Regions from separate parts of the Arthrobacter sp. FX8 genome, predicted to be linked through region 3. Evidence: riboswitches for the same ligand, from Rfam matches in the RefSeq annotation. Region 3 holds a riboswitch; each other region holds the start of a gene.
The links. A riboswitch is a leader RNA that binds a small molecule or an ion and turns the genes downstream of it on or off. The one in region 3 is predicted to bind S-adenosylmethionine.
Positions count from the first base shown of each region.

Region 1: it holds a riboswitch for S-adenosylmethionine, as region 3 does, so the genes downstream of both, OUO20_RS09545 (aminotransferase class V-fold PLP-dependent enzyme) here and OUO20_RS15735 (DUF1737 domain-containing protein) in region 3, are expected to answer to the same signal.
Region 2: it holds a riboswitch for S-adenosylmethionine, as region 3 does, so the genes downstream of both, metX (homoserine O-acetyltransferase MetX) here and OUO20_RS15735 (DUF1737 domain-containing protein) in region 3, are expected to answer to the same signal.

Region 1 covers NZ_CP113505.1:2,079,964-2,089,724, forward strand. Annotated here, with positions in the region: gene OUO20_RS09520 (sigma-70 family RNA polymerase sigma factor) at 1-335, opposite strand, end outside; gene OUO20_RS09525 (DoxX family protein) at 611-1,159, shown strand; partial or broken gene aroA (3-phosphoshikimate 1-carboxyvinyltransferase) at 1,166-2,552, shown strand; partial or broken gene rsgA (ribosome small subunit-dependent GTPase A) at 2,536-3,650, shown strand; gene hisN (histidinol-phosphatase) at 3,695-4,507, shown strand; SAM riboswitch class IV at 4,660-4,773, shown strand; partial or broken gene OUO20_RS09545 (aminotransferase class V-fold PLP-dependent enzyme) at 4,810-6,226, shown strand; gene OUO20_RS09550 (class I SAM-dependent methyltransferase) at 6,328-7,086, shown strand; gene OUO20_RS09555 (metal-dependent transcriptional regulator) at 7,132-7,845, shown strand; gene OUO20_RS09560 (fluoride efflux transporter FluC) at 7,817-8,254, shown strand; gene OUO20_RS09565 (fluoride efflux transporter FluC) at 8,251-8,649, shown strand; gene OUO20_RS09570 (hypothetical protein) at 8,712-9,089, shown strand; gene OUO20_RS09575 (S1C family serine protease) at 9,138-9,761, opposite strand, start outside.
Region 2 covers NZ_CP113505.1:769,317-779,077, forward strand. Annotated here, with positions in the region: gene OUO20_RS03465 (CPBP family intramembrane glutamic endopeptidase) at 1-581, shown strand, start outside; gene OUO20_RS03470 (HNH endonuclease signature motif containing protein) at 627-2,213, opposite strand; gene OUO20_RS03475 (VOC family protein) at 2,403-3,041, opposite strand; SAM riboswitch class IV at 3,261-3,375, shown strand; partial or broken gene OUO20_RS03480 (bifunctional o-acetylhomoserine/o-acetylserine sulfhydrylase) at 3,419-4,740, shown strand; SAM riboswitch class IV at 4,840-4,955, shown strand; gene metX (homoserine O-acetyltransferase MetX) at 4,968-6,083, shown strand; gene OUO20_RS03490 (MFS transporter) at 6,250-7,632, shown strand; gene OUO20_RS03495 (zinc-binding dehydrogenase) at 7,641-8,786, shown strand; gene OUO20_RS03500 (LysR family transcriptional regulator) at 8,821-9,723, opposite strand.
Region 3 covers NZ_CP113505.1:3,358,418-3,368,178, reverse strand. Annotated here, with positions in the region: gene OUO20_RS15765 (ABC transporter ATP-binding protein) at 1-669, shown strand, start outside; partial or broken gene OUO20_RS15760 (energy-coupling factor transporter transmembrane component T family protein) at 666-1,465, shown strand; gene OUO20_RS15755 (UDP-N-acetylglucosamine 1-carboxyvinyltransferase) at 1,583-3,106, shown strand; gene OUO20_RS15750 (glutamate--cysteine ligase 2) at 3,173-4,399, shown strand; gene OUO20_RS15745 (O-succinylhomoserine sulfhydrylase) at 4,536-5,744, opposite strand; gene OUO20_RS15740 (rhodanese-like domain-containing protein) at 5,745-6,155, opposite strand; gene OUO20_RS15735 (DUF1737 domain-containing protein) at 6,152-6,427, opposite strand; SAM riboswitch class IV at 6,441-6,556, opposite strand; gene opgC (OpgC domain-containing protein) at 6,782-9,247, shown strand; gene OUO20_RS15725 (hypothetical protein) at 9,342-9,596, opposite strand.

The DNA of each region.
Region 1 (9,761 bases), 1.3 Mb from region 3:
AGGTTTGTTCCCGGCTTGTACTGGTGGAAGGCCGAAAAAGCCTTGGTGTAGGCCTCCTGGACCAGATCCTCCGCGTCGGACGGGTTCCGGGCCATGCGCATGGCAGCGGAATACAGCTGGTCGACGTACTGCATGGCATCCCGCTCAAAGCGAAGGCGGCGCTCCTCCACGCTCTCCGTGGCGACGTCCAGCGTGGCATCCTCGGCATCCGCTTCTGCGGCCAATGATTCAGGGCCTGCCTGTCCGGCAGGCACAGGCGCGGTGCCGGCCCTGCCGTTTGCTTCGCCGGGGGTAGCCTCATACATGGCCGTAACGGCCGGATCCAGGGTGTTCATTGCCTTCAAGTCTACTGTCAGGCTCCCTGCCCGGGGCGTGCCGTATTCCGGCGGTTCCGAGGCCAGCTTGTCCACTGCCACCGGGCCCGCCTGCCTGGTTCCGTCCAACACCTTCCCCAAGGGCCAACTCCGCTCTGTTTCGGGTGAATGATTGTCAGGCCCCTGTTGCGGACCTGTTTGCCATAACCGCCTCCCACGGGCAAATATTCCCCAAAAGTGCAAGACTAGGACCGACTCCGCCGCTCGGCGCGGCTCGTCCATCCAGGAGGAAATCCATGTCCTTTGTCCGCACGCTCGCACGGCCCATGCTCGCCTCCAGTTTCGTTCTCGCCGGACTGGATAAGCTCAGGAACGCAGACGACACCGCTCAGCAGCTCTCACCGCTGCTGCGTAAGGCTGCAGCCTCGCTTCCCTTCCAGGCGAACGAAACCACCCTCGCACGTGTGATTGGCGGAACCCAGGTAGGGGCCGGCGTCCTGTTCGGCCTTGGCAAGTTTTCCCGGCTCTCCGCGGGCCTGTTGACGGTGATTTCGCTCCTGAACACCTTCGTTGAATGGCGCAGCGCGGATATCAGCAGCAAGGAAGGCCGCGAAAGCCGCCGGAACCAGCTGCTCAAGAACCTCTCGCTGAGCGGCGGCGCCCTGCTCGCTTCCGTGGACACCGCCGGCAAGCCCGGCCTGGCCTGGCGCGCCGAGCACCTGGCGGCCGATGCCCGTCGGAACGCCTCGCACCTGGCCGCCGACGCGCGCAGGACCACCACCAAGAAGCTGAACAAGGCGGACAAGGCCGTGCGCCGCGCCGTCGAACACGCTACGGGAGCATAAACACGAATGACCGCAGCAGTTGCCACCCGGGACGGGTCCGGAACGCCTGTCCAGCACTGGGCCGCACCCTTTGCGTCCCGGCCCGTTAACGCCACCGTGACGGTGCCCGGATCGAAGTCCCTGACCAACAGGTACCTGGTCCTGGCAGCCCTCGCGGACGGCCCGTCCCGGCTGCGGGCCCCCTGCATTCCAGGGACTCCGCACTCATGGTCGACGCACTGCGGCAGCTCGGTGCCGTCATCACCGAAGTGCCCGGGGACGGTGCCTTTGGGCCCGACCTGGAGGTGGTTCCGCTGCCGGCGGCAGCGGCCGCGTCCCACACCAGGATCGACTGCGGACTTGCCGGCACCGTCATGCGGTTCGTTCCGCCGCTGGCGGCGCTCCGCAACGGAGCCAGCGTGTTCGACGGCGATCCCCACGCCCGCAAGCGCCCCATGGGAACCATCATCGAGGCCCTCAAAGCCCTGGGCGTGGCCGTTTCCGCCGAAGACGGCAGCGCGCCGTCGTCGCTCCCTTTGTGGTGGAAGGCAACGGCGCAGTCCGCGGCGGCCATCTGGTGATCGATGCCAGCGCCTCCTCGCAGTTCGTCTCCGCCCTCCTCCTGGTGGGCGCAAGGTTCGACGACGGCCTGCACCTGGAACACGTGGGCAAGCCGGTACCCAGCCTGGACCACATCAACATGACAGTGGCCGTCCTGCGCGGTGCCGGCGTTTCAGTGGACGACTCCGTCCCCAACCACTGGGTGGTGGCGCCGGGACCCATCCGCGCCTTCGACCAGCGGATTGAACAGGACCTTTCCAACGCCGGGCCCTTCCTGGCCGCGGCCCTGGCCACGCGGGGCACCGTACGGATTCCCAACTGGCCTGATGAAACGCAGCAGGTGGGAGACCTGTGGCGCGGAATCCTGGCCAGCATGGGCGCCTCGGTCACCCTGGCTGACGGTGTCCTGACCGTCACCGGCGGCCCGGAGATCAAGGGCGGCAACTTCGCGGACACCAGTGAACTGGCTCCCACGGTCGCGGCCCTGTGTGCCCTTGCCACGGGGCCTTCCCGCCTCAGCGGCATCGCCCACCTGAGGGGACACGAGACGGACAGGCTCGCGGCCCTGGTATCGGAGATCAACCGGCTGGGCGGCGACGCCGAGGAAACCAGCGACGGCCTGGTGATCCGGCCCGCCCGGCTGCACGCCGGCGTCGTCCACAGCTACGCCGACCACCGCATGGCCACGGCCGGCGCAATCCTGGGACTCGCCGTCGAAGGCGTCCAGGTGGAGGACATCGGCACCACGGCCAAGACCATGCCGGATTTCCCGCAGCTGTGGGCCGGCATGCTGGCCCAGGGAGAAGGGTCCGCCGCCGGACCGGAAGGGCGCGGCAGTGGCGCGGAGCACTGATTCCTGGGACGAATCGGACGTTCGGATCCGTCCCAGCAAGAAGGGCTCCCGGCCGCGCACCAAAGACCGCCCCAGCCACGACGACGCCGTGACCGGACGGATCATCACGGTGGACCGCGGGCGGTACACCGCGGTAGTGGACGAGGACTCGGAGAATGAGCGCGTTGTCATTGCCGCGCGCGCCCGGGAACTTCGGCGCTCGCCCGTTGTGGCAGGCGACTTCGTCTCGCTCGTGGGGGACGTGTCCGGCGCGCCGGACACGCTGGCCCGGCTGGTGAAGATCCAGGACCGCCACACCCTCCTGCGCCGCAGCGCCGACGACACCGACCCCGTGGAGCGCGCGGTGGTGGCCAACGCCGACCAACTGGTGATCGTGGTGGCTGCCGCCAACCCGGAACCCCGCACGGGGTTCATCGACCGCGCGCTCGTGGCCGCATACGACGCCGGAATCGAACCCATCCTGCTGGTCACCAAGGCCGACGTCAAAGACCCCGCGGAACTGCTTTCCAACTACACGCACCTGGACTTCCCGGTGATCATCAGCAAGACGGCGGATGCGCAGGCGTCGGGAATCGATGCCCGGTCCGATGACGGGCTCTCGGCGCGGCTGGACAGCGCCGCAGTGGCGGCGCTGCGGGACCATCTCGATGGCAAGGTCACCGTTATGCTGGGGCACTCCGGCGTCGGCAAGTCCACCATGGTGAACGCCCTGACCGGCGCCGAGCGGGCCACCGGCGGCGTGAATGCCGTGACCGGGCGCGGCCGCCACACGTCGTCGTCGGCCCTTGCCTTGCGGTTGGCGGACGCGCCTCCCGGCAGCTGGATCATCGATACCCCCGGCATCCGTTCCTTTGGCCTGGCGCACGTGGACCCTGACCGCATCCTGCGCTCCTTCCCGGACCTCTCCCCGGCATCGAGAACTGCGAACGGGGCTGCAAGCACACCGCAACCGCAGTGAACTGCGGCCTCGACGACTGGGTGGCAGGCGGACACGCAGGTCCCACCGGCGCGGCCCGGCTGGCCTCGCTGCGGCGCCTGCTTGGTACGGACCCGAGGATGGAAGCACAGGAAACCAAGGAGCTCGGCAGCGTCAACTGACGCGTTCTCCCGGCAGAACCGTCCACAGACGGTAGTTTGGAACCATGATCCAACCCGCTTCGAGCTACAACGATGACCTGCGCCTGGCCCATGTCCTGGCCGACTCCGTGGATGACCAGACCATGAGCCGCTTCAAGGCCCTGGACCTCCACGTTGAGACCAAGCCGGACCTGACGCCGGTCACCGACGCGGACAAGGCCGCCGAGGAAGCCATCCGGGGCCAGCTCTCCCGTTCACGCCCCCGCGACGCCGTCCTGGGCGAGGAATTCGGCAGCACCGGCCACGGTTCCCGGCGCTGGATCATCGACCCCATTGACGGAACCAAGAACTTTGTCCGCGGCGTTCCCGTATGGGCCACGCTGATCGCCCTCGTGGATGAGGGCGAACCGGTGGTGGGCGTCGTCAGCGCCCCGGCCCTGGGCAAGCGCTGGTGGGCGGCGAAAGGCATGGGCGCGTACATGGGCAGGTCCCTTGCCGCCGCCACCCGCCTCCGCGTGTCCAACGTGTCGAAGCTTTCCGACGCCTCCCTCTCCTACTCCAGCCTGGGCGGGTGGAAGGAACGCGGAAACCTTGACGAGTTCCTCGGCCTTACCGAGGACGTTTGGCGGACCCGGGCCTACGGGGATTTCTGGTCGTATTGCATGGTGGCCGAGGGCTCCGTGGACATCGCCTGCGAACCCGAGCTGAACCTCTATGACATGGCTGCCCTGGTGCCGATCGTGGTGGAGGCCGGCGGCCGGTTCACATCCCTGGAAGGCGAGGACGGCCCGTTCGGCGGGAACGCCCTGGCCACGAACTCAATCCTGCACTCGGAGGTCCTGCACCGATTGAACCCGTACCTGGACGATCTGCTGTAACTCACGCGCTTTCCACGTTTGAACGAATAATGCGACGCCGGACACCTCCCAAGGCAGGTGCCCGGCGTCGTTTATTCGGGGGCGCGTAACAAAGCCCTTAACAATTGCCGCGGCTTCAGTCCTGGCCGCCCCATGTCCTACGCTTTTATGCAGGTCACGAGTGCCAGCGCAAAACCCCGGTTTGCTGGCCGGCAACCCTCCATTCGCGGTGGGGTGCCCCGGGTGACGACCAGGCCGGTCCGGAGCGGATGCGGCAAGCGCGGATTCCACTATGCCGGAGTCCTGTACCAAGTGAGGTCTCTGTGACAACTGCCACCGTCTCCCCCAGCCCGTCATTGCCGAAGCTGCCGTCCCCCATGCACGCCACGCCGCAGCCGGCCGGCCGCTCGCTGCCGTCACCGGCGCCGAAATCCAGGCGCCCCTGATTTCGGGCGGCCACGTGCGGTACGCCAACCTCGATTACGGCGCCTCCGCCCCGGCACTGTCCGTAGTGTCCGCTTACCTGAATGAGATCCTCCCCTACTACGCCAGCGTCCACCGCGGGGCAGGATACGCATCCCAGATCAGCACCTCCGTGTACGAGAACGCGCGCAGCATCGTCAGGGATTTCGTGGGCGGCCGCCCGGATGATTCGGTCATCTTCACCCGCAACACGACGGATTCGCTGAACCTGCTGGCCGGCTGCCTTCCCGTGACCGATGGCCGCCACGACGGCGAAGTGCTGTACCTGGACATCGAACACCACGCCAATCTCCTGCCGTGGCAGGGCGTCCCGCACCGCAGCATCGTCGCCGCCGACACCATCACCGGCACCCTTGAGGCCGTACGTGCCGAGCTTGGACAGGGCGGTGTCAGCTTGGTCGCGGTCACCGGGGCCTCCAACGTGACCGGCGAAATCCTCCCCATCCGGGCGCTGGCCGCGCTGGCCCACGAACATGGCGCACGGATCGTGGTGGATGCGGCCCAGCTCGCGCCGCACCGCCGCATAGACATCAGCGCGGATGACGTCGACTACCTCGCCTTCTCAGGCCACAAGCTGTACGCGCCCTTCGGCGCCGGCGTCCTGGTGGGGCGCCCGGACTGGCTGGACGCCGGCGTCCCGCACCTCGCCGGCGGCGGCGCCGTCAAGGAAGCCAGGCTCGACGGCGTCAGCTGGGCCACCGGCCCGGCCCGCCATGAGGGGGCTCGCCGAACGTCCTGGGGGCCGCCACGCTGGCCCGCGCCACCCAGGTCATTGCAGGCCTGGACCAGGCACGCTGGCACGCCCACGAGTCCGCCATCCGCTCCTTTTTGGTGGAGGGACTCCAGCGGATCGACGGCGTCACGGTTCACCAGATCTTCAAGGACACCAACCCCGAAACGGACACCATCGGGGTGGTCAACTTCTCCGTCGAGGGTTACGACGCAGGACTGGTGGCGGCGTACCTTTCGGCAGAGCATGGCGTGGGCCTGCGTGACGGGCGCTTCTGCGCCCATCCCCTGCTGAAGCGCCTGGGCCTGCCGTCCGGTTCCCTCCGCGCCAGCTTCGGCGTCGGTTCGCGCCTGGAAGATGCCGAGCGCCTGCTGGCCGGCATCCAGGCGCTCCGGAGCAACGGGCTGGGCTGGGACTACGTGGTGGACGCAGGCCGCTGGGTCCCTGCCAACGACACCCGCACCTACCCGCACTGGGCGCCCAACACCCCTGGAACAGCCGGCGCAGCGCCCTGCATCGACGACTGACGCCGGAAACCGCCACTCCTGTTTCAGCCGGCTGACCGCGCGTCAGGGGAATGCGGTAAATTCGAAAGGTACCGCAGGACGTCAGCTGAAGGAGGCCACGCGTGGTTCGGGGTGGCCCCAAGCTTGATCACGGGCGGCGCAGGGAACTGGGCCAGAGCTTCCAGGACGGCGGCAGGCACTACCAGCGCGTCCGGCCCGGCTACCCTGAGGAGTCAGCCCGGTGGCTGGTGCCCGCCGACGCCCATGAAGCCCTCGACGTTGGTGCCGGTACCGGAAAGTTCACCGCGCTGCTGCTGGACATGGGGCTGGACGTCACGGCCGTGGACCCCTCGGCGGACATGCTCGCCCAGCTCACGGAACACTACCCGGCTGCCACGGCGATGCCGGGGACTGCCGAGGCGACAGGCCTGCCCGACGCCAGCTTCGACGTCGTCACCGTAGCCCAGGCGTGGCACTGGTGCGACGCCCTGGCGGCAAGCACCGAACTGGCCCGCGTGCTGCGCCCGCACGGAACCCTCGGCCTGGTGTGGAACCAGCTGGACACCTCAGTGCCCTGGGTGCACCGGCTCTCCCGGATCATGCACGCAGGCGACGTCTACCGGCCGGGGCACAAGCCCGTCATCGGCCCGGAGTTCCAGGGGCTCGAAGGGCATGTCACCCACTGGCAGGACACAGTGGACACCACGGACCTGATGGAACTCACTAAATCCCGCAGCTACTACCTCCGGGCCGGCGAGTCAACGCGGGCCAAGGTCCTGGCCAACCTGGACTGGTACCTGCACGAACACCTTGCCTACACCCCTGACCAGGAAATCGACCTTCCCTACCTCACCCTGGCTTGGCGGGCCGTCAAGGCATGACGGCGCATCCCGTATGGCGCCTGCAGAGCCGGTAGGCTTGGATTCGTGAAGACCAGCGCGCCCTCCTCCTCGATCGAGGATTACGTCAAGGTCATTTATTCCTTTACCGAATGGCAGGACAAGCCCATCACGTCCTCCCAGCTCGCACAGCGGCTGGGGGTGGCAAATTCCTCGGTTTCGGAAATGGTCCGCAAACTCAAGGACCAGGGCCTGGTGGACCACAAGCCCTACAGCGCCGTCACGCTGACCGAGGCCGGCCTGCGGCTGGCGCTGTCCATGGTCCGGCGCCACCGGCTGATCGAGACATACCTTGTCCAGCGGCTCGGATACAGCTGGGACGAAGTCCACGATGAGGCTGAACAACTCGAACACGCCGTATCGGACACGTTCATCGAACGGGTCGCCGCCAAGCTCGGGGACCCGAAGCGTGACCCGCACGGCGATCCAATCCCCACGGCGGACGGGCAGGTGCTGATGCCGCGCGCGCACCTCCTCGCCGAGCTGGACCAGGGACATACCGGCAGGATCACCCGGATCAGCGACGACAACCCGGAACTGCTGCGCTACCTGGCCGCCCAGGCCATCGACCTTGATGCGGACGTCGAGGTGGTGGGACGGCGGCCTTTCGGCGGAGCCCTGGTGGTGCGGATCGGTGGTCCCGGCGGCGCCCGTGAGTACGATTTCGCTGAGGAAATCGCCTCGGCGCTCTGGGTCTCCAGCGACGCGCCGCATGCCGGCTGCGCCCTGGACGGGCTCTGACGTGGCGTTGCCCACCGCCCGTGCCTGGCTGGCTGTCGCCGCCGGCGGACTGATCGGCAGTGAGCTGCGCTACGGGCTGGGCCTGGCGTTTCCGGACGCGCCCGGTTCGGTCCCGTGGGCCACGCTGGGCATCAACATCAGCGGCAGTTTCGTCCTCGCGGCTTTGACCACCGTCTGGATGGCACGCCCGCACACGGCCTTCTGGCTGCGCGCCGGCATCGGGCCGGGCCTGCTGGGTTCCTTCACCACCTTTTCCGCGGTCATTTTCGCCTCCGGCCAGTTGGCACGCGCGGGTGAGCACCCCGTATGGCTCCTTTACCTGGGCTTGTCGCTGTTGCTCGGCCTTTCGGCGGCAGGCCTGGGCTGGCGCACCGGAAGGCTCATCGCCCGGAACCGGGGCCCGGCATGATCACGGCAGCCCTGGTGGGAGTGTTTGGCGTGGCCGGGGCGCTGCTGCGGTTCGGGATCGACAGCTGGTTCGCACACCACAGCAGCATCCGCAGCGTCCGCACCGATGGCCGTGCGGCGTTGCACTGGCCCTGGGCCACCCTGCTGGTCAACGTCGTCGGCTGCTTCATCATCGGTCTGGCACACGGCCTGACCGCCGGGCTGGGACTGGGCGCGGAATGGCAGGTGGGTTTGGCCACCGGACTGGCCGGCGGACTTACCACCTTCAGTTCGTGGACCACCGCCACCATCCGCCTGCTCAGCGAAGCACGGTTCGGCGCCGCGGCCCTGAACGTGGCGGTTAACCTGGGCCTTGGCTTTGCTGCCGCGGCCGCTGGCAGTGCACTGGCTTCCTAGCGACGCTGTTCCCGTTGGGGGCCCGGCCGGCGATTTGGCGGCCTCCCGTATGGTGGAAGGTGATGATCAGCAGACGCGACGCCGCAATAACCCTTGATGTTCCCCTTGAGATGGCGCAGCGCCACGGCCTGCCGAAGTGGATGACGGAGGCCGAACTCCGCGCCATCCTCGACAATCCTCCGCCATGGCTGGTGCAGTCGCGCGCCAACCGGACGGGCAAGCGGCCGGTGTGGGTGCACCTGGAATGCGCCGTCTGTGGCTATGAGGAGGCGGCCCGGCCCAAGAAGTGGTGGCCGGACTTCACCTACGTGGTATGCAGCCATCATGCGCCTTCCGATGTTCCCGCCGTCCGCCCCGGGTGCGTCCGCAGCGAGTACGACGGCGTGGGGACCCGTTTCGTGGGCATCGCGGACGTGGAAGCGCCTCCGCTCCGTCCTTAGGCCCGCCCAGGTGACGTGCCCCGGGGACCTTCGGTCCGGCGTCGGGCATTATCCTGCGCCGTTGCCTGTCATTTCTTCCGGGACGGCGGTGAGGTGCAGCTCGGTGCCGTCGCGGAGTACCTTCACGTCCAGCGGCTCGCCGATGGCATCGGAAAACAGGAGCCGCTGCAGGCTTTCGGCGTTGCTGACGGGACGGCCTCCGGCGGTGACGATAATGTCACCCGCGGCAAGGCCTGCTTTGTCCGCCGGCGAGCCGGGCAGGACCTCCACGACGCGGAGCCCTTCGCGCAGCCCGCTGCGGATCACAGCGCTGGGGTTGAGCTGGATGGGCGTGCTGACAAGGCCCAGGTAGGCACGGCGTACCCTCCCGTCTGACAGGAGCGCGGAGATGATCCTGCGGGTGGTGGCATTGATTGGTATGGCGAGCCCCAGCCCGGCGCCCGCCACTGCGGTGTTGATGCCGACGATCCTGGAGTGCGTGTCCGCCAGCGCTCCACCGGAGTTGCCTGGGTTCAGCGCTGCGTCCGTCTGGATAACGTCCTCGATCACCCTCCTGTTGCCGCCCGCCCAGACTGGAATGGCCCGGCCCAAACCGCTGACCACGCCCGCGGTGACTGACCCCGCCAGGCCCAGTGGGTTTCCGACGGCAATCACAAGCTGGCCCACGCGCAG
Region 2 (9,761 bases), 2.0 Mb from region 3:
TCATCTTTGCGCTGGTGCCCGTGCTGCTGGTCTTCTACTTCCTGACGGACCAGCGCCAGGCAGTGCCGGGCGAGGCGGGCACCTCCCGCTCTGCCTTTCAGAAACTGGGGTTCAATTTTGCCCGGCCCGGCAGGGATCTGCTCCAGGGCCTCGGACTGGCTGGACTGATCGGCGTACCCTCGCTGGGTCTCTATGCGGCCGGCCGGGCGCTCGGAATTACCACCGCCATCATCCCCAGCGCCCTGGATGCCTATTGGTGGACCGTGCCTGTCCTCATCCTGTCCGCCATGCGGCATGCCGTGCTTGAGGAAGTCATTGTGGTGGGCTACCTCCTGGACCGCTTTGGCAAGTTCGGCTGGAGCATGCCGCTGGCCATTGCGGCGAGCTCCGTGCTGCGCGGCAGCTACCACCTCTACCAAGGCTTTGGTCCCTTCATTGGCAACGCCGTGATGGGCGTGGTCTTTGCCTGGCTGTACACCCGGACCCGCCGGGTCATGCCACTGGTCATCGCCCACGCCCTGCTGGATATCGTGGCCTTCGTTGGCTTCAGCCTGTTCGGCAAAGCCATGGGGTTGGGGTAGGACCCGGGACACCAGCCTGCGCGGCTCCAGCCATGCTTGTTGCTGTCACATCAGCGTCAGCAGCAACGGCCAGTCTGCTTGTGGGTCTGGTGGCAACACGAAGGGTTTCGCGTAGAAGTCGTCCCAGAGGGCATCAGCAGCGAAAAGGTCCTCCGGGTCCAGCAGGTTGTCGCCGTCGGGTTCCTCCACTTCCGGTTCTTCCATTTCCGGTTCCGGCCAGGCTGGAACGGCGGCAAGCGGCACTATTCCTGGCGGCCAGTGGGTTGGTTGGGGGTCGTGGTGTTCGGGGTTGTAGTGGCGGCCGGTGGGTGAGGTCCAGCCGGGCGGTCCGTTGTTGGTGGCGGGGTCGGGGGTCCAGGCGCGGGCGTGCTTCAAACGGTGATGTTTGGGGCAAAGCTGGGCCAGGTTCCGGATGTCTGTTCTGCCGCCGTGTTCCCAGGCGGTGAGGTGGTCGGTGTGGTTGTCGGGGGTGTGGTTGCTGCAGCCGGGGAAGGTGCATTTCCGGTCCCGCATGCGGATCCATTGTTTGATGGTTTCGGGGAGCCGGTAGCGGGTGCGTCCGATCTCCAGTGGTGCCCCGTCGCGGGGGTCGACCAGGACCCGGTAGAACGACTCCGCCCCGTCCGCGACAAGCCTCCGTGCCATCGACGCCGGGATCGGGCCCAGGCCGTCCAGCACCGCCGGCTCATCGGTCAGCCCGAGCAGCGCGAAGACCGGCACGGTGACCAGGACATCGGCCCGCGGAGTGGGAGCTCGTCCAACATCCGCACTACTCCCGGCAGCCTCGCCCGCAGGGGTTCCTGCGCCGAGGAGGAATGATGCTGCGATGTCGGGGCGGAGTTGGGTGAGGGTGCGGGGCTCGTCAGGGCCCTGGAGTCCGCGGGCGGTGGCGGTGGTGCGGTTCCAGATGGCGCAGGCGGTGTCACCGGGGAGGTAGAGCGAGAGCCAGGCCATGCCGTCGCGGTCCGGGGTGTATTCCATCCGCCGGTCCGCGACGCCTTTGGCGTGGCGTTTGGCGAGGGTTTCGGGGTGGTGGCGTTCCCGCCAGGCGCGGACCTTGGCGCGGAACCGGGCGGGGACGAGTTCGCCGGGCGCGGCGCCGCGGGCGGGGTTGGGGGCGTCGGGGTCGAAGAAGTGCGCCACCAAGGCAGCAGCCCCGTCGGGGGTGAGCCCCTCGGTTTCATCGGCGACGATCCTGGCATGCTGCCACGACAGGTCACCGGCTGACAGGGCGCCCAGGAGCGGCGGCAGGGAACCCACCCGGCGGGATTGTTCCACCAAAGCACCCGCGGCCGCGGAACTGATGCTAAGGACTCCGGCGATCTCCTCCACCGCGGACATCTCCGAAAACATGCGCTCATTCACCGGGGCGTCGGGGGCAAGCAGTGCCTGCTGGATTTCGACCGCTTCTGCCGCGTCACGGGCCTTCACCGCCGCGAGCTGAGCCTCGACCCGGGAGACTGCCTCCAGCCGTTCCAGCCGGAGCTCATAGCGCCGCTGCAGCACATCCACGTCAGCGCCAACACCGGTCCCGGCGGCAAGGATATGATCCTCACGGTCCAGCGCATCGAGGGCAGCAACAGAGACAGAAACACCCTCCAAAACCACCCCAACATCCGTGCCGATTCCCATACCCACATCATCCAGCGAGGCACCGACATTCAGACCTGGATCGCAGCGATGTAGGAAGCAGCCACTTAAATGAATTCGGCCGCCATCGGGTAGTGACGCCGTTGTCACCACCTGATGGCGGCCGAAGCTGATCCGGGTACTGGCCCGGCGAACCCCCTCCCGGACATTCCGGGAGGCTGGGGTGGAGCGTCAGATGGTGACGGCTCCGTTGGCGGTTTCAAACGTGACCGACAGGATGCCCGGAGTTCCGTGCGGGGCGACCCACTCCACCGCAACGTCCTCAAGCGGCTTCTCCACCGGTTCACCCAGCCACTCGGTCACGCGGGACGCGGAGCCGGCGATGGTCAGGCAGCTCATCTTAAGATTGCTGGGGTAGGCGTTGGACGGGTGCAGTGCCGGGTCGCCTTCCCACTTGAGCATGTACGGCACCTGGGGATCGGCGATAAGGCCAAGGATGCCAATCTGTTTCCAGACCAGCTCCCGGCCGTCCGGGAACTTGCGGTTGCCGTTCACCGCGGCGCGGCCAAGGCGTGCCTCGAACGGGGCGAGGTCGTCCACTTCGACGCACCAGCCCATCCAGCCACCACCGGCCGCGGAACGGGCACGCACTGCCTGTCCGAACGGTGCCTTGTCCGAAGCCGGGTGGTCCAGGACCTCTACGACTTCCAGGTACTTGTGCCCGGCGAGCGGGATGATCATATTCCGGGTTCCGAACCGGGGGTGCACCCCGCCCTTCACTGCCTCAACGCCGAGGGCAGATGAAATACGTTCGGTAGTGGCCGCGAGGCCATCTTGTTCACAGGCGTAAGAGACGTGATCCATGCGCATGGCAACATCTTGGCACTTTGTGATCCGGCTCTCAGCTAAGGGTACCCTTACTGGAAAGGCGGCCGGGAAAAGGGCCGGGAACATGGGCAAGAAGGACGACGGCGGCGTCCCCGGCCGGGTGCGGGGCGGCCCACCTGTGGCGGCTCGAAAGCCATGCAGGGCGACCTTGTTCGTCACAATGCTGTCCACGGCGACTACCCCGTTCCTAGACTGGGCGCAGGTCATGAGCGCCAGCGCCAAGCCCCGGCTCGCTGGCCGGCAACCCTCCACCCGCGGTGGGGTGCCCCGGGTGAGGACCTGGCTGTCCGGCAAGAGCCGGAAGCAAGCGCGGCCCGTACTGCCCCACGCATTCCGGGCCCATGTCATAGGAGACTGAGATGTCCAACGGATGGTCTTTCGAAACCCGCCAGATCCATGCAGGCCAGGAGCCCGACAGTGCCACCGGAGCCCGCGCGCTCCCCATTTACCAGACCACGTCCTTCGTGTTCCCCAGCGCCGAAAGCGCAGCCAACCGCTTTGCCCTCGCCGAACTTGCGCCCATCTACACCCGGATCGGCAACCCCACCCAGGATGCCGTCGAACAGCGGATCGCCAGCCTTGAGGGAGGCCTGGCCGCTTTGCTGCTGAGCTCGGGCCAGGCCGCCGAGACGTTCGCGGTGCTGAACATTGCGGAGGCGGGGGACCATATTGTGGCGAGCCCCAGCCTTTATGGCGGAACGTACAACCTGTTCGCCCACACCCTGAAGAAGTTCGGCATCTCGGTCACCTTCGTCCAGGATCCCGACAACCTGGACCAGTGGCGCGACGCCGTCCAGCCGAACACCAAGCTCTTTTTCGGTGAAGTGGTGTCCAATCCCCGCCAGGACGTCCTGGACATCGAAGGCATCTCCGAGGTGGCCCACCAGGCAGGCGTGCCACTGATCGTGGACAACACCCTGTCCACGCCCTACCTGATCCGCCCACTGGAGTGGGGTGCGGACATCGTGATCCACTCCGCCACCAAATACCTGGGCGGCCACGGCTCCGCAATTGCCGGCGTGATCGTGGACTCCGGCAAATTCGACTTCGGCAAGGACCCTGAACGGTTCCCCGGCTTCAACACCCCGGACCCCACCTACAACGGCCTGGTCTACGCCCGCGACCTAGGCGCCGACGGTGCGCTGGGTGCCAACCTCTCCTACATCCTCAAGGCCCGCGTCCAGCTGCTGCGCGACCTTGGCTCGGCGGTTTCCCCTTCAACGCCTTCCTGATCTCCCAGGGCCTGGAGACGCTGAGCCTGCGGGTGGAACGCCACGTTGCCAACGCCACGGAAGTGGCGCGCTGGCTGGAAGGACGGGACGACGTCGAATCCGTCGCCTACGCCGGGTTGCCCTCCAGCCCCTGGTACGAGCGTGGCCGCAAGTACGGGCCCAAGGGAACGGGCGCCGTCGTGGCCTTCAACCTTGCCGGCGGAGCGGAGGCGGGCAAGCGCTTCGTCGACGCCCTGGAGCTGCACTCCCACGTGGCCAACATCGGCGACGTCCGCTCCCTGGTCATCCACCCGGCGTCGACCACCCACAGCCAGCTCTCGCCGGAGCAGCAAGCGGTGGCCGGGGTGAATCCGGGACTGGTCCGGCTCTCTGTTGGCCTGGAGCACATCGATGACATCCTGGCCGACCTGGAAGCGGGTTTCCGCGCTGCCAAAGGCGCCCAGAGCTAAAAGCGCGCCAGGGCTGACGCCGGGAGGGCCGGCAAGCGGGGAAGTCACAACCAGTCACACTCTTGGCCTGGAGCGGGGGTGTTTCGTACACTCGAACCAGGTCATGAGTGCCAGTGACAGCCCCGGCTTGCTGGCCGGCAACCCTCCATCCGCGGTGGGGTGCCCCGGGTGAGGACCTGGCCTGCCGGTCAGACGACGGCAGGCAAGCGCGTAGAAGAGGTCTTGCCATGACGGTTACCGTCGCCCGAACCACCATCCCCGAACACGGAATTGTCCGCTACGCCTCCATCGGAGGGCTGGAACTTGAAGCCGGGGGATACCTCCCGGACGTCACGCTGGCCTACGAAACCTGGGGCACGCTCAACGCCGACGCCAGCAACGCCATCCTGATCGAGCACGCCCTGACCGGCAGCACCCACGTGACCCGCGGTGACACGGACGAAGAAGGCTGGTGGGAACAATTGGCCGGTCCCGGCGCTCCCGTGGACACGGACAAGTTCTTCGTGGTGTCCGTCAACATCGTGGGCGGCTGCTACGGGTCCACGGGCCCGTCCTCGGCCGCCCCGGACGGAGCCCCCTGGGGCTCCCGCTTCCCCCTGGTCACCCTGCGGGACAGCACGGTGGCAGAGGCCCGGCTGGCTGACCAGCTGGGCATCAGCAGCTGGTTCGCTGTCCTGGGCGGATCCATGGGCGGCGCCCGCGCCCTTGAATGGGCAGTGACCTACCCGGAGAGGGTGCAGCGCTGCGCCGTCATCTCCGTGGGTGCCGCGAGCACGGCGGAACAGATCGCCTTCGCGCAGGCCCAGACCCTGGCCATCCGGCAGGACCCACATTTCAACGGCGGCGACTACTATGGCGGCCCCTGCCCGGAAGCCGGGCTGGCACTTGCCCGGCGCATTGCCCACATCACCTACCGGTCCGCGGCTGAACTGGAAGGCCGCTTCGGCCGGGAACCCCAGGCGCCGGAGTCGCCCCTGAAGGGTGAGGCTCTGGCCGCCCGCGGCCGCTACCAGGTGGAAAGCTACCTGGACCACCAGGGCAGCAAGCTCGTGAAGCGCTTCGACGCCAACAGCTATATCGCCCTCACCGAGGCGCTGATGAGCCATGACATCTGCCGGGGCCGCGGAACCCTGGCCGAAACCCTGGCCAGGTCCACCGCCAGGTTCTTCGTGGCCGCCGTGGATTCGGACCGGCTGTATTTCCCGTCGCAGTCCCGTGAGCTGGCCCAGGCCCTGCCGGGGGACGTGGACGTGCACGTCATCCAGGCGCCGATCGGGCACGACGGGTTCCTGACAGAGATCGGGCAGCTGGGCAGCCAGCTCCGGAGCAGCTTCCTGGCCTAGCGCCCCGCATGTGCATTCCTGCAGATGCCTTCTGCACTAATCGGCGTTGAGGTTGCACCGCAGGCAGACCATACTCAATCGAATCCGGTGCGTTCGTGGTGTGCATCACACCCGGCCGCCATTGATTGGTCCCCGTGGTGTCGACGACGACGCCGAAGGAGTTCGCATGAGTACGGAAAGCTCCGCCGCAAGGCGCACAGAGGAAACCGACGTCAAGGCTTCAGGCCTTAAGAAAGTGGTTACGGCCTCCATGGCCGGAACCGTTGTTGAGTGGTACGAGTTCTTCCTCTACGCCTCGGCTGCCACCCTGGTGTTCGGAAAGGCCTTCTTCCCCAACGCCGGCACAGAACTGGATGGCATCATCGCCGCCTTCCTCACTTATGCCGTCGGTTTCGTGGCGCGCCCCATCGGCGGCATCGTCTTTGGCCACTTCGGCGACAAGTTCGGACGCAAGAAGCTGCTGCAGCTGAGCATCATCCTGGTAGGCGTCTCCACCTTCCTCATGGGCTGCCTGCCCACGTTCCAGCAGATCGGCTACTGGGCTCCCGCACTGCTGGTGGTCCTCCGGTTCGCCCAGGGCTTTGCCGTTGGCGGCGAGTGGGGCGGCGCCGTCCTCCTCGTGGCCGAACACAGCCCCAGCAAATCCCGCGGTTTCTGGGCCAGCTGGCCACAGTCGGCAGTGCCGCTGGGAAACCTGCTTGCCACCGCCGTCTTGTTCACCCTGTCCTCCACGTTGACCCAGGACGCCTTCCTGGGGTGGGGCTGGCGCGTAGCGTTCTGGCTGTCCGCGGTGATCGTCCTGATCGGTTACTACATCCGCACCAAGGTCAATGACGCACCGATCTTCCTCGAAGCCCGCAAAGAGGTCGAAGCCGGCCACAAGGGCTACGGCGTCGCTGAGGTATTCCGGCGCTACCCCCGCGGCGTCTTCACCGCCATGGGCCTGCGCCTGGCGGAAAACATCCTGTACTACCTCGTGGTCACGTTCTCCATCACCTACCTGAAAACCGTGGTCCAGGCCGACACCACCCGCATCCTCCTCCTGCTGCTCCTTGCCCACGCCCTGCACTTCGCCGTCGTGCCCATGGTCGGCAAGCTGTCGGACCGGTTTGGCCGCAGGCCCGTCTACATGGCCGGCGCCATCATGGGGGCCACCTGGGGCTTCTTCGCCTTCCCCATGATGGACACCAAGAACGATGCCATCATCCTGGCGGCCATCATGATCGGCCTGGTGTTCCACGCCTTCATGTACGCCGGGCAGCCTGCCATCATGGCGGAAATGTTCCCCACCCGGATGCGCTACTCCGGGGTTTCCCTGGGCTACCAGGTGACGTCGATCGTTGCAGGATCCCTGGCCCCGATCATCGCCGCCTCGCTCCTGGGCGCCTACAAGTCCTCCGTCCCCGTGGCGGTCTACCTGCTGATCGCCTGCGCCATTACCGCCGTCGCGGTCTACTTCCTGAAGGAAACCCGCGGCATCTCGCTGCACGACGTGGACGCCGCCGACGCCCAGGGCACCGCCGACCTCCTTGCCGCCCGCAAGAAGTAGCAGGATCCGTGAAAGCCGCCGTCCTGTACTCCACCGTTCCCGCCGCCCCCACCACGGGGGCCGGCAACGGGAAGCAGACCTACTCCGAGGCCGCTCCGCTGCTGGTGCAGGAACTGGCGCAGCCGGAGCCCCGCGCCGGTGAGCTTGGTGTTGCCATCACGTACTCCAGCCTCTGCCACTCGGACCTCTCGGTGGTGGACGGTTCCCGCGTCCGGCCGCTGCCCATGGCCTTGGGCCACGAGGCGGTGGGTCGGGTGGTGTCCGTGGGGGCCGGCGTGTCCGACGTGTCCGTCGGCGACCATGTGGTGCTGGTCTTCGTGCCGAGCTGTGGCGGGTGCCGTGCGTGCCTGGCCGGCCGGCCGGCCCTCTGCCACCGTGCAGCAGAGGTCAATGGCTCCGGCGACCTGCTGCGCGGGCCGGCACTGCTGCGGACTCCGGCAGGGGAACGGATCAACCACCACCTTGGCGTCTCGGCCTTCGCCGATTACGCAGTGGTGGCAAGGGAATCGGTGGTGGTGATCGACGACGACGTCCCGGACACGGTTGCCGCGATGTTTGGTTGCGCCGTGCTCACCGGAATGGGTGCAGTGTTGAATACCGCGGCTGTCAGTCCGGGGCAGTCCGTAGCGGTGTTCGGCCTCGGAGCCGTGGGCCTGTCAGCCGTCATGGCAGCGCGCCTCGCTGGAGCCGCCGACGTCATTGCCATCGATCCAAACCAAGGCAAGCACCAGCTGGCCCGCGACGCCGGCGCCACATCGGTGGGAACGCCGGAGGACGCGGCACGGCTGATCGCGGAAGCGTCCGGGGACGGTGTGGACGTTGCCATTGAAGCAGTGGGATCAGCAGGCGTTATCGCCTCCTGCCTGGAGCAGGTGACGCGGGGAGGCGCCGTGGTGTCGGTGGGCCTGCCCCATCCGTCCGCCCAGTTGACGGTGCCGGCCCTGCAGTTTGCCGGGGCGGGAAAACGGCTGCTGGGCTCCTACATGGGGGATGCCGTGCCGGCGCGCGACATTCCGCAGTACCTGGCGTTCTGGCGCGAAGGCAGGCTGCCGGTTGAGCTGCTGCATACTGACACCCGGCCGCTCAGCGAGATCAATGAGGGCCTGGATGCGCTGGCATCCGGGCAGGTGGTAAGGCGGCTGTTCCAGGCCTGACTTGTGCGGGGGCCTGGGTCCGCAAGAACAGCGCTTACCCCGCCAGCACCCCGGAGCGCTCCTTCATTTCCGCCTTGAGTGCCGCAATCACTGCCTGGACCGGTGCGGACCGGAGCGACTCCGGGCGGGCAACGGCCCAGATGGGGAGCTGGCGCTCAAAGTCGGCCGCCAGGACGGGCACGAAGTCCCCGCAGCCCGCCACCATGAAGTTGGGCAGCAGCCCAATGCCTGCACCCTGCCGTACCGCCTCCACCTGGGCGAACACGCTGGTGGCCTGGAAGCTCGTCCTGGGCAGCGGAAGCTGCGAGGACCAGCGCGGCCCCAGCTCCGCCACCTGGAGTGCGGACTCGACGTAGGACACAAACCCGTGCTGCCCCACGTCGTCGAGCGTTTCCGGCAGGCCATGCCGGGCGGCATACGCTGAGCTTGCGTAGAGGCGCAGGTAGTAGTTGCTCAGGAAGATTGTCTGCGCGGTGGTGACGTCCGCCCGGCCCACCACGATCTCCAGGTCCACGCCCGACCGGTTCTGGCTGACTTTCCGGGTGGCGCTGAGCATTTCGATGTTCAGCTGCGGGTTTTGCTGCTGGAGCCGCACCAGCGACGGGGTGACGAACACTGCCCCCACGCCGTCCGTCGTGGCGACGCGGACCAGGCCGGCGAGGGTGCTTTGGTCCTGGCTGATCAGGCCGGACAGCGAGCCAAGGGTACCTTCGATCGCCTCTGCCGCTTCCACGGCCGCGGCACCGAGCTGCGTCAGCTCCCAACCCTGCGGGCTGCGTTCCAAAGTCCGGCCGCCCAGTTGCCTGTCCAGGGCGAGGATGCGGCGGGAGATGGTGGTGTGGGTTGTTCCCAGCGTCTCGGCTACCGCGTTGAACCGGCCCAGGCGGGCAACGGTGAGCAGGATGAGCAGGTCGTCGGGGCTTGGCAACCGTCTCAGGTCCACTCCGGTCCTTCCTTCGATGTGCAGCAATGCAC
Region 3 (9,761 bases):
GCAGTCTCCCGCGAACGTCCCCGACGCAAGGGCTTAAGGAAGATCCCGCCGTCGCCGGTCCAGGAAGGCCTGGCCGCGCAGGTGCGCGCCGGGCAGGCGCTCGCCGTGACGGGTCCCAACGGCGCCGGTAAGTCCACTTTCGCCCTGACCCTGGCAGGGCTGCTGGAACCGGTGTCCGGAAAGGTCTCCGCCACCATGGACCTGAGCCGCGGTGCCGGCATTGACCCGTACCGGTGGAAGGCGGATCAGCTGATTTCCCGAGTGGGGACGGTGTTCCAGGAGCCGGAGCACCAGTTCGTGACCGGCAAGGTGCTTGACGAACTGCTGTTCGGCCCCCGGCACCTGGGCCACGGCGGGGATCGGGTGGACGAACTGCTGGAGCGGCTGCGGCTCACCGCGCTGGTGGACGCCAACCCCTACACGCTCTCCGGTGGCGAGAAGCGGCGGCTGTCCGTGGCCACCGTCCTTGCCGCCAGCCCGCAGGTCCTGGTCCTGGATGAACCCACGTTCGGGCAGGACGCCAACACCTGGGCCGAGCTGGCGTCCTTCCTGTCCGAGCTCCTGGATGCCGGCACTGCCGTGGTGTCCGTGACCCATGACGCCGAATTCACCCAGGCCTTGGGCGGGGCCGAACTGCGGATGGCCGCGGCGGAAGCGGTGGCGCCATGAGGCAGCAACTCACCCTGGGCGGCAACCATGCCCTCCTGGTCCGCGCCAATCCACTAAGCAAGTTCGCTGCCGTCCTGCTGATCACCGCCGTCCTGGCGCTGTCCATCGACTGGGTTTCGGCGTCCGTGGCCCTGGTCTTTGAGCTTCTGCTCTTTCCCCTGGCCGGGCTCACCCTGTCCCTGCTGTGGCAGCGCGGCTGGCCGCTGATCCTTGCCGCTGCCGTGGGGGCTGGAGCACCTCCATCCTGGCCCCGGACAGCGGCCGGATCCTGCTCGACGCCGGGATCTGGTCCATGAGCGAAGGTTCCCTGCAGCTGGGCATCGGCTTCCTCCTGCGCGGCTTTGCGATCGCCCTTCCGGCCGTGCTCCTGATGAGCTGCACCGATCCCACGGACCTTGCCGACGCGCTGGCGCAGAAGGCGCGCCTGCCGCACCGCTTTGTCCTGGGAACGCTCGCCGCGATGCGCCTGGTGGGGCTCATGGCTGAAGAATGGCAGACCATCGGGATGGCCCGGCGTGCGCGCGGCGTGGGTTCGCGCGGCAGCGTGGCCCAGCGGGTGAAGGCCACGCTGGGCCAGAGTTTCGGGCTGCTGGTACAGGCCATCCGCCGCGCGTCCAGGCTTGCTGTGACCATGGAAGCCCGCGGTTTCGGCGGCGGCAACCGGACCTGGGCCCGGGAATCCACGTTCAGCGCGCTGGACCTTGGGGTGGTGGCCGGCGGTGTCCTGGTGGCCGGCCTCGCGCTATTTGCTGCCCTGGCCGCCGGGACCTGGAACATGGTGTGGCTGGGCAGTTGATGTTGGCGGTCCGGCCCAGGTGATTCCTATCGCATGCAGTGGGTAGAGGCTTCCCCGATGCCCCGTACCAGTGCCCGATCAGGGCCCGCCTAACTCATTTATGATATATTTGCGGGTATGACGCAGGAGACCGCTGAGCACGTTGCCGCCATGTTGAGGGATGCCCGGAGCGAGAAGGGCTGGACCCAGGGCCAGTTGGCCGCCGAGCTCGGCACCAGCCAGAGCGCCGTTGCCCGGATGGAGCAGGGCAAGCAGAACCTGAGCCTGAAGATGATCCAGAGGCTGGAGAAGATCTTCGACCGCAGCATCGTCAACGTCGGCAAGCCGCAGATGACGCACCTGCGGGTGGAGGGCGGCCGTACCCTCTCCGGTGCCGTGGATGTCAACAGCAGCAAGAACGCCGGCGTCGCCCTGCTGTGCGCCAGCCTGATCAACCGTGGCACCACCGTGCTCCGCCGGCTGGCACGGATCGAGGAAGTCAACCGCATCGTCGAAGTGCTGACCAGCATCGGCGTCGAGTGCACCTGGCTTAACGACACTGACCTGCGTCTTCGCCGCCCCGCCGTCCTGGACCTGGAAGCCATGGACGTTGACGCGGCGCGCAGGACCCGCAGCGTCATCATGCTGCTGGGTCCCCTTCTGGATGAGTCGCGGGAGTACCGGCTGCCCTACGCCGGCGGCTGCGACCTCGGCACCCGCACCGTGGAACCGCACATGCAGGCGTTGCGCCAGTTTGGCCTTGCCGTGGAAGCCACGGCCGGTTTCTACACGGTCCAGGCTCCGCCGGCGGACGCGCAGGACCGCTCCTTCGTCCTCACCGAACGCGGGGACACCGTCACCGAGAACGCCATCATGGCCGCGGCGCACCGGCCGGGAACCACCGTGATCCGCAACGCCAGCCCCAATTACATGGTGCAGGACCTGTGCTTCTACCTGCAGATGCTGGGCGTCACCATCGAGGGCGTGGGCACCACCACCCTGAAGATCACGGGCCGGCCCGACATTGACGCGGAGATCGAGTACTTCCCCTCCGAGGATCCCATCGAGGCGATGAGCCTCATCACGGCCGGCATCGTCACCAATTCCGAGGTCACGGTGCGGCGGGTGCCCATCGAGTTCATGGAAATCGAGTTGGCCACCTTGGGCCAGATGGGGCAGAAGCTGGAAATTTCGGGCGAGTACATGGCCCGCAACGGCCGCACCCGGCTGGTGGACGTGACCACCAAGCCCTCCGAGCTGCATGCCCCGGAGGACAAGATCCATCCGATGCCGTTCCCCGGGCTGAACATCGACAACCTGCCGTTCTTTGCCGTCATTGCCGCGAACGCCGATGGCCAGACCATGATCCACGACTGGGTCTACGAGAACCGCGCCATTTACCTGACAGAGCTGAACAGGCTTGGGGCGCAGGTGCAGCTACTGGATCCGCACCGGATCTACGTCAACGGGCCCACCAAGTGGCGCGCCGCCGAGGTGGGCTGCCCGCCTGCGCTTCGTCCGGCCGCCTGCCTGCTGCTGGCCATGCTCGCCGCCCGGGGCGTGTCCGAACTGCGGAACATCTACGTGATCGAGCGTGGCTACGAGGACCTGGCGGAACGCCTGAACACCATTGGCGCCAAGGTGGAGTACTTCCAGGACTAGCATTCACGGTTCGTCATGAATCGCCGGGGCCCCTCGAATGCCGGACAAGTATCGCAGAATGTTCGTATGCGTACTTTTGGCGTAGAGGAGGAACTCCTGATCGTTGATCCGGAGTCCGGGGAACCCCTTGCCCTGGCCGACGCCCTCCTGGCCGGCCACCGCGTTGCGGCTGACGATCTTCCCGTGGACCCGGAGGTCCACCACTCCGGAAAACAGGCGGATTACGACGACGAGATGGGCTTGAGTGCCGAGCTGAAGCTTGAGCAGATCGAGACCCAGACCCGTCCGTGCCTCGAATACGGGAGCCTGCTCGAACAGATCCGCGCGGGCCGCGCCCTGGCGGACCAAGCCGCCAGGAAGCATGGCGCCAGGGTGGCGGCCCTCGCCACCTCGCCCTTGGCCTCCACCACCCACACGACGCCCGACCCCCGGTACGCCAAAATGCTGGAGCGCTTCGGCCTCACCGCCCAGGAGCAGCTGACCTGCGGCTTCCATGTGCACACGTTCATCGAATCGCCCGAAGAGGGCGTGGCGGTCCTGGACCGGATCCGCGACAAGCTGGCAGTGCTGACGGCCCTGAGCGCCAATTCGCCCTTCTGGAACGGCGTTCCAACCGGGTTTGAAAGCTACCGGACCCAGGCCTGGAACCGGTGGCCCACGGCGGGCCCGGCCGGTATTTACGGGACGTACCCTGCCTACCGGCGCGTGGTGACGCGGCTGCTGGAAAGCGGCGTCATGCTCGATGAGGGCATGCTGTACTTCGACGCCCGGCTGTCCCGCAACCACCCCACCGTCGAGGTTCGCGTGGCGGACGTCTGCCTTCGTGCCGAGGATGCAGCGCTCATTGCCGTGCTGGTCCGGGCGCTGGTGGAATCCGCCAGCAGGGAATGGCAGGCCGACGTGGATCCTGCGCCGGTTCCCACCGTCCTCCTCCGGATGGCCTCGTGGCAGGCCAGCAGCGCCGGGCTAAGCGGTGAACTCCTGGATTTTGGGAATTTCCGGCCCGCACCGGCCGCGGACGTGGTCCGGTCCCTGGTGGATTACCTGGCTCCCGTCCTGTCCGAACAGGGGGAACTGGCACTGGCACGGCAGGGGGTGGAGGACATCATCGCCCGCGGAACGGGAGCCGCCGAACAGCGCCGCGCCCGGGACAAGGCGCTGGCGGGACCGCCCCCGGAGGACATGGGGTTCGGCGCCGTGGTGCGGCAGGCCGTCAACGTGACCATGCGGGATGCCCTGGACCTTGCTGACGTGGAGGGCACGCCCGAACTGCTGCGGGTCCGCCAGAGCTGACCTTCGATGCGCATATCCATTCCCGACGCGCAGATTCCTCTTCGCGGCCCATATTTGGTGCGCGCCAGGGAATCTGCGCATCGAGAGTGAGGAAGCGCGTCGCCCGGACCCAGAGGAGCTAGGGCTTCCCGCGCGGCTAGATCTGCTTGAGTGCCTGTTCCAGGTCGCGGAGGAGGTCCTCCGGGTCCTCGAGCCCCACCGAGAGCCGCACCACGCCGTCACTGAGCCCAATGGCGGCTCGCCCTTCCGGCCCCATGGCGCGGTGCGTGGTGGTGGCGGGGTGCGTGATCAGGGACTTCGAATCACCAAGGTTGTTGGAGATGTCGATGATGCGCAGCCCGTCCAGCAGTGCGAAGGCCGCTTCCTTGCCGGAGCGCCCGCCGGAGGGAGCCAGCTCAAGCGTGAGGACCGTACCGCCGGCGCTCATCTGCCGTGCCGCCAGGTCGTACTGCGGGTGGGACTTGAGCAGCGGGTACTTCACCCAGCTCACGGCGGGCTGTTCTTCCAGCCACTCTGCGAGCCGGAGCGCCGTGGCGGAGGAATGGTTCACGCGCAGGCTCATGGTCTCCAGGCCCTTGGTCAGGACCCAGGCGTTGAACGCCGAGAGTGCGGGCCCGGTGTGGCGCATTAGCTGTTTCACGGGACCGTCGATGAACTCCTTGGTGCCCAGGATGGCGCCGCCCATGACCCTGCCCTGGCCGTCGATGTGCTTGGTGCCGGAGTAGACGATGACGTCGGCGCCCAGGTCACCGCAGCGCTGCAGCAGGGGAGTGGCGAAGACGTTGTCCGCCACCACCTTGGCGCCGGCGGCATGCGCAAGTTCGCTGACCGCGGCGATGTCCACGATCTCCTGCATCGGGTTGGACGGGGATTCGAAGAAGACGGCGGTGGTGGGCTTGGAGAGGGCCTCGCGCCACTGGTCCAGGTCCGGCCCGTCCACGAAGACGGTCTCCACGCCCCACCGGGGAAGGATCTCGTTCAAAATCACGAAGCACGAACCGAACAGCGACCGGGCGGCCACCACCCGGTCGCCGGCAGCCAGCAGGGCACCAAGCGCGGTGAACACCGCGGACATGCCCGACGCCGTCGCGAAGCAGGCTTCGGTGCCTTCCAGCAGCCGGAGCCGCTCCTGGAAGGTGGCCACGGACGGGTTGCCGTAGCGGGAGTAGACAAAGCGTTCGTCCTCGCCGGTGAAGGCGCGTTCAGCTGCTGCCGCGGATTCGTAGACGAAGCCGGAGTTCAGGAAAATGGCCTCGGACGTTTCCTGGAAGTTGGTGCGGTCCAGCCCGCCACGGACAGCCTGGGTGTCGGGGTTCCAGCCGGGGGCGTCTTGGTTGAAGGTCACTTAGTTCTTTCCGAGGTTGGTGGGAAGGCCGCGGTTTTTCCAGCCGTTGACGGTGCGTTCGCCATAGCGGTCCGGCTCGCCTTCAAAGCCCTCCAGCACGTTGTAGGAGGTGAAGCCGGCCCGGGTGGCCGCGATGGCTGCCGCGATGGACCGCTGGCCGGAGCGGCACAGGAACACCAGTTCGGTTGAACGGTCCTCGGGCGCCTGCTGGCTGAGGTCGTTGATGAAGTCGGGGTTGGGGATGCCGCCGGGGAAGGTCCACTGGATGAAGAGGGGGTCGTTGTCCGTGGCCTTGGTGTCCGGAATGCCGATGTGGGCCCATTCGCCCTCGGTGCGGACGTCCACCAGGATGGCGCCCTGTTCCAGCTTCTCCCATGCTTCCTGGGGCGTGAGGTCTCCCGCGTAGCTCATGCGTGGCCCTCGCCGTCGAACTCGCCTTCAAATTCGGCGTCCAGTTCATCCACTGCGGTGGCAACCGCGGCATCGGCCGAGGCGATTGCCGCCGGAAGGACCACTGCCTGCGCCACGATCACGCTGGTGCCATTGAAGGTGGCTGCCGGGCTGCCGTGCAGCACATAGCCGTCGGCCAGGGCCGTGGAGATCCGCTCGCAGAATGAACGGTCATCCGGGCCGGTGATCAGGCGGTAGGACAATTTTTCGTCAGGGGCAGGTGCGTCAGACACGACGGATCTCCTTCTTTCACGCTTGCAGCTCGAATCGGTCGATATGCCGAGTATTCACCTGAGGCACCCCGCCGCGAAAGGGAGGGTTGCCGACCGGCCAGTCAGGGCTTCACACCGGTACTCATTACTCCCCAAAAACGTAACATCTGCCGCGCCAAGCCGCACCGCCGCCGTCGTCATGTTCCGTAATTGAGCAGCGCTGAAGGGAGGCGCGGGGTTGAAGGAAAGCGCGACGGCGGACATCGCCGCAGGTGGGCGGCCCGCCACGTGCCGCCCGGGGCCGCGGGGCCGATAAAGTTCTTACCGGGGCGCCGCCCCGTCGTCACAGCAATGAGCACCGGGGGTCCTGTCAGCATGCGGGCAAACACATCGCGCCACCAGGCCGCCATCCGCGGGACCCGCCGGCCGTCCATCGGGGCGTTCCTGGCCGCGGCCATCGTCAGCCTCCTTGCCCTGCTGGCGGCTGCGCCGGCGCATGCGGCGGACGCTGCGCCGGAGAAGGGAAAGCCCTGGCTGGGCGCGGTGCTCGAGTGGGGCGAGGACACCGCCGCAGGCTTCAGCGGCCGGCTTGGTGCCAGTCCGGCCGTCTTCGGCCACGACATCACCATCCCCTACCGCGATTCGGAACGGAACGACCTTGACGGCTTCCTTCAGCAGGCCGCGTCCCTAGGCGCCCACGCCCTGCTCACGGTGAAGCCGTCAGTGCCCCTGGACCAGCTCGGCACCGCGGAAGCGGAAGCATTCGCAGCGCAGGTGCGCGACCTTACGTCCGGGTTCAAGGGGCAGCTGCTGATCCGGTTCGCCCCGGACATGAATGCAAGCTGGGTGGCCTGGGGCCAGCAGCCCGCCGCGTACCGGCAGGCCTTCAGGGCTGTGGCGGCAGCGTTCAAGAAGTACGACGGCGGCCGGGCCACCTTGGTGTGGGCGCCTTACCTGGGCAAGGACTACCCCTTTGACCGCAACCGGGATGCCCCGCAGCCCGGAACCGAAGGCTTTTCCCTCCTGGACACGAACGGCGACGGGGCCTGGAACTCAAGCGACAGCGCCTACGCCCCTTACTACCCGGGCGACGACGCAGTGGACTGGGCGGGGCTGGCCGCCTATCACGACGACACGGCCGGCGGCCCCGCCGTCAACTCCCAGCCGAGGGCCGGCGAGCTCCAGGACATGCTGACGGCCTCCGGCGGCGAAAACTTCTACGGCACCTATTCCGAGGGGCGCAACAAGCCGTTCCTCCTCCAGACCTCTGCTTTCTACAGCCCCGCGTCCGGCGGCGCGCAGGAGGCGGACATCAAGGCGGGCTGGTGGGACCAGGTGGTGGGAACTGCCACTTCCCCAGCTTTTGCCGGGACGGCCGCCGTTGTCTGGGACGAGCGCACCAGCACCAGGGATACCGGCGTGGCGAGCATCAGCTGGCTGCTCACGGGACAGGCGGGCATCGCCAAAGCGGCCCTGGACAGGCTGAAGGCATCGCCAATGGTCACCGGGCCGGTCACCGAAGTGGCATCCGGGAGCACCTACGTCCGGGCCAACACGCTCTCCGGGGCTGCCGCCTGGACTGTTGCCGCCGCCATGGCCATCCTCCTGGTGGCCCTGTGGCAGATACCCCGCCGGATCAACGCAGCCACGGCCTGGGGCTACCAGGATCCCTCCGCCAGGGACTCGCGCATCGATCTGCTGCGCGGGATGGCCATCGTCTTTGTGGTGGTGAACCACCTGGGCATGGCATCGCTGTTCCAGCTGCTCACCCAGGAGGCCGTGGGCTTCGTGTCGGGTGCGGAACTGTTCGTCCTGTTCTCCGGACTGGTGGTGGGCATGGTGTACGGACCCAAGGCCAGGGAGGACTTCGGGCAGGTGGTCGACCTCACGACCCGCCGCGCCGGCAAGCTCTACCTGACGGCGCTGGCCGTGCTGATCGGCGTCTTCCTTCTGTCCCTGCTCCCGTTCTTCCACACCGAGGCCCTGACCACGTTCGTGGACCAGGGGACCGGTGGCGCCGGGCACAACGGGGCCGGCCGGACCTACGACCTCTATTCGGGCATGTCATCGCTGTTCCAGTTCCCCGTCCCGCCCCAGGTGCTTCCGGCCATCGTGCTGCTGCAGTTCGGTCCCTGGCAGTTCAATGTCATGGGGCTCTATGTGGTGCTGTTGCTGGTCAGCCCGCTGATCCTCGCGGCGCTGAACCGCGGAAAGGCCATCTGGGTCGTGGCGGTGTCGGTTGCCGTGTATGCGGCAGGTGCCATGACCAGGTTCCGGATCCTGCCCTCGCAGTTCGAGGACTCCTTCCCGCTGCTGGTGTGGCAGGTGCTTTTCGTGCTTGGGCTGGTTGCGGGCTACCATCGGCGCAGCATCACAGCGTGGCTGTCGCGCCACACGTGGGTGGTGGTTGCCTGCACCACGGCAGCATTCGCTTTGGCCTTCCTGTCCTGGGGCAACCCCTACCTGGCCAACGCCTATGACGTCCGACTGGCGCTTCTGCCGGATGCGTCCTACCGGGCAATGTATGACGCCTTCTTCGGCCGGACATACCTGGCCCCGGGCCGGCTGCTCAACGTCCTGGTCCTGGTGGTGGCTGCGTACGCATTCCTCGGTGCTTACTGGAAACCGGTGGACCGGGCCCTGGACTGGTTCCTGGTCCCGCTGGGCCGGGCCACGCTGTACGTCTTCATCATGCACGTGGTGCTGATCGCCGTCGTGGCCAACATCCCGGCCCTGCAGCAGCAAAGCATCCTCCTCAACACCGTGGCCTACGCCGTGGTCCTGGGGCTGCTCTGGGTGATGGTCCGCACCAGGTTCCTCTTCCGGATCATCCCTACCTAGCCGGGGGCATGAAAAACGCTGCGGCACGGGCGTGCCACAGCATTTGATCATGTACCACCCGGCTGCCCGGTGGCCTCTTACGAATCCGGGGGTCTCAGACGAGGCCCGGGTAGCTGGTCATGATGTAGTCCGCAGCGGCAGGACCCTTCATGCGCAGCCCGTTGCGGCGCGGCGGGATCCGGTGCTTCATGGCTGCCCAGAAGGTGGACTCGGTGCCGGCCGGCTGCTGGTTGAGGAAGCACCAGCTGGTGTACAGGCCGTAGAGGCGGTCGCGGTCCATGCTGGAACCAGCGGCGTGGTCGGGGTAGGTGGCTTCGTGGAGAAAAGTATCGAACTGCGAATGTGCCATGATGGCTTCCCTTCGCTAAGTGCTCGGCGCCGCCGTTCGGCTACAGCAGCAAGATTTGATGCCCTGCACATGGCCATCGAATCTATAGGTTGGGTCCCGTGAAAAGCATCCGGGGCCTCAGCGTCGTCAGCGCCTGTCTACGATGTAGACTTTACTCGTAGACTA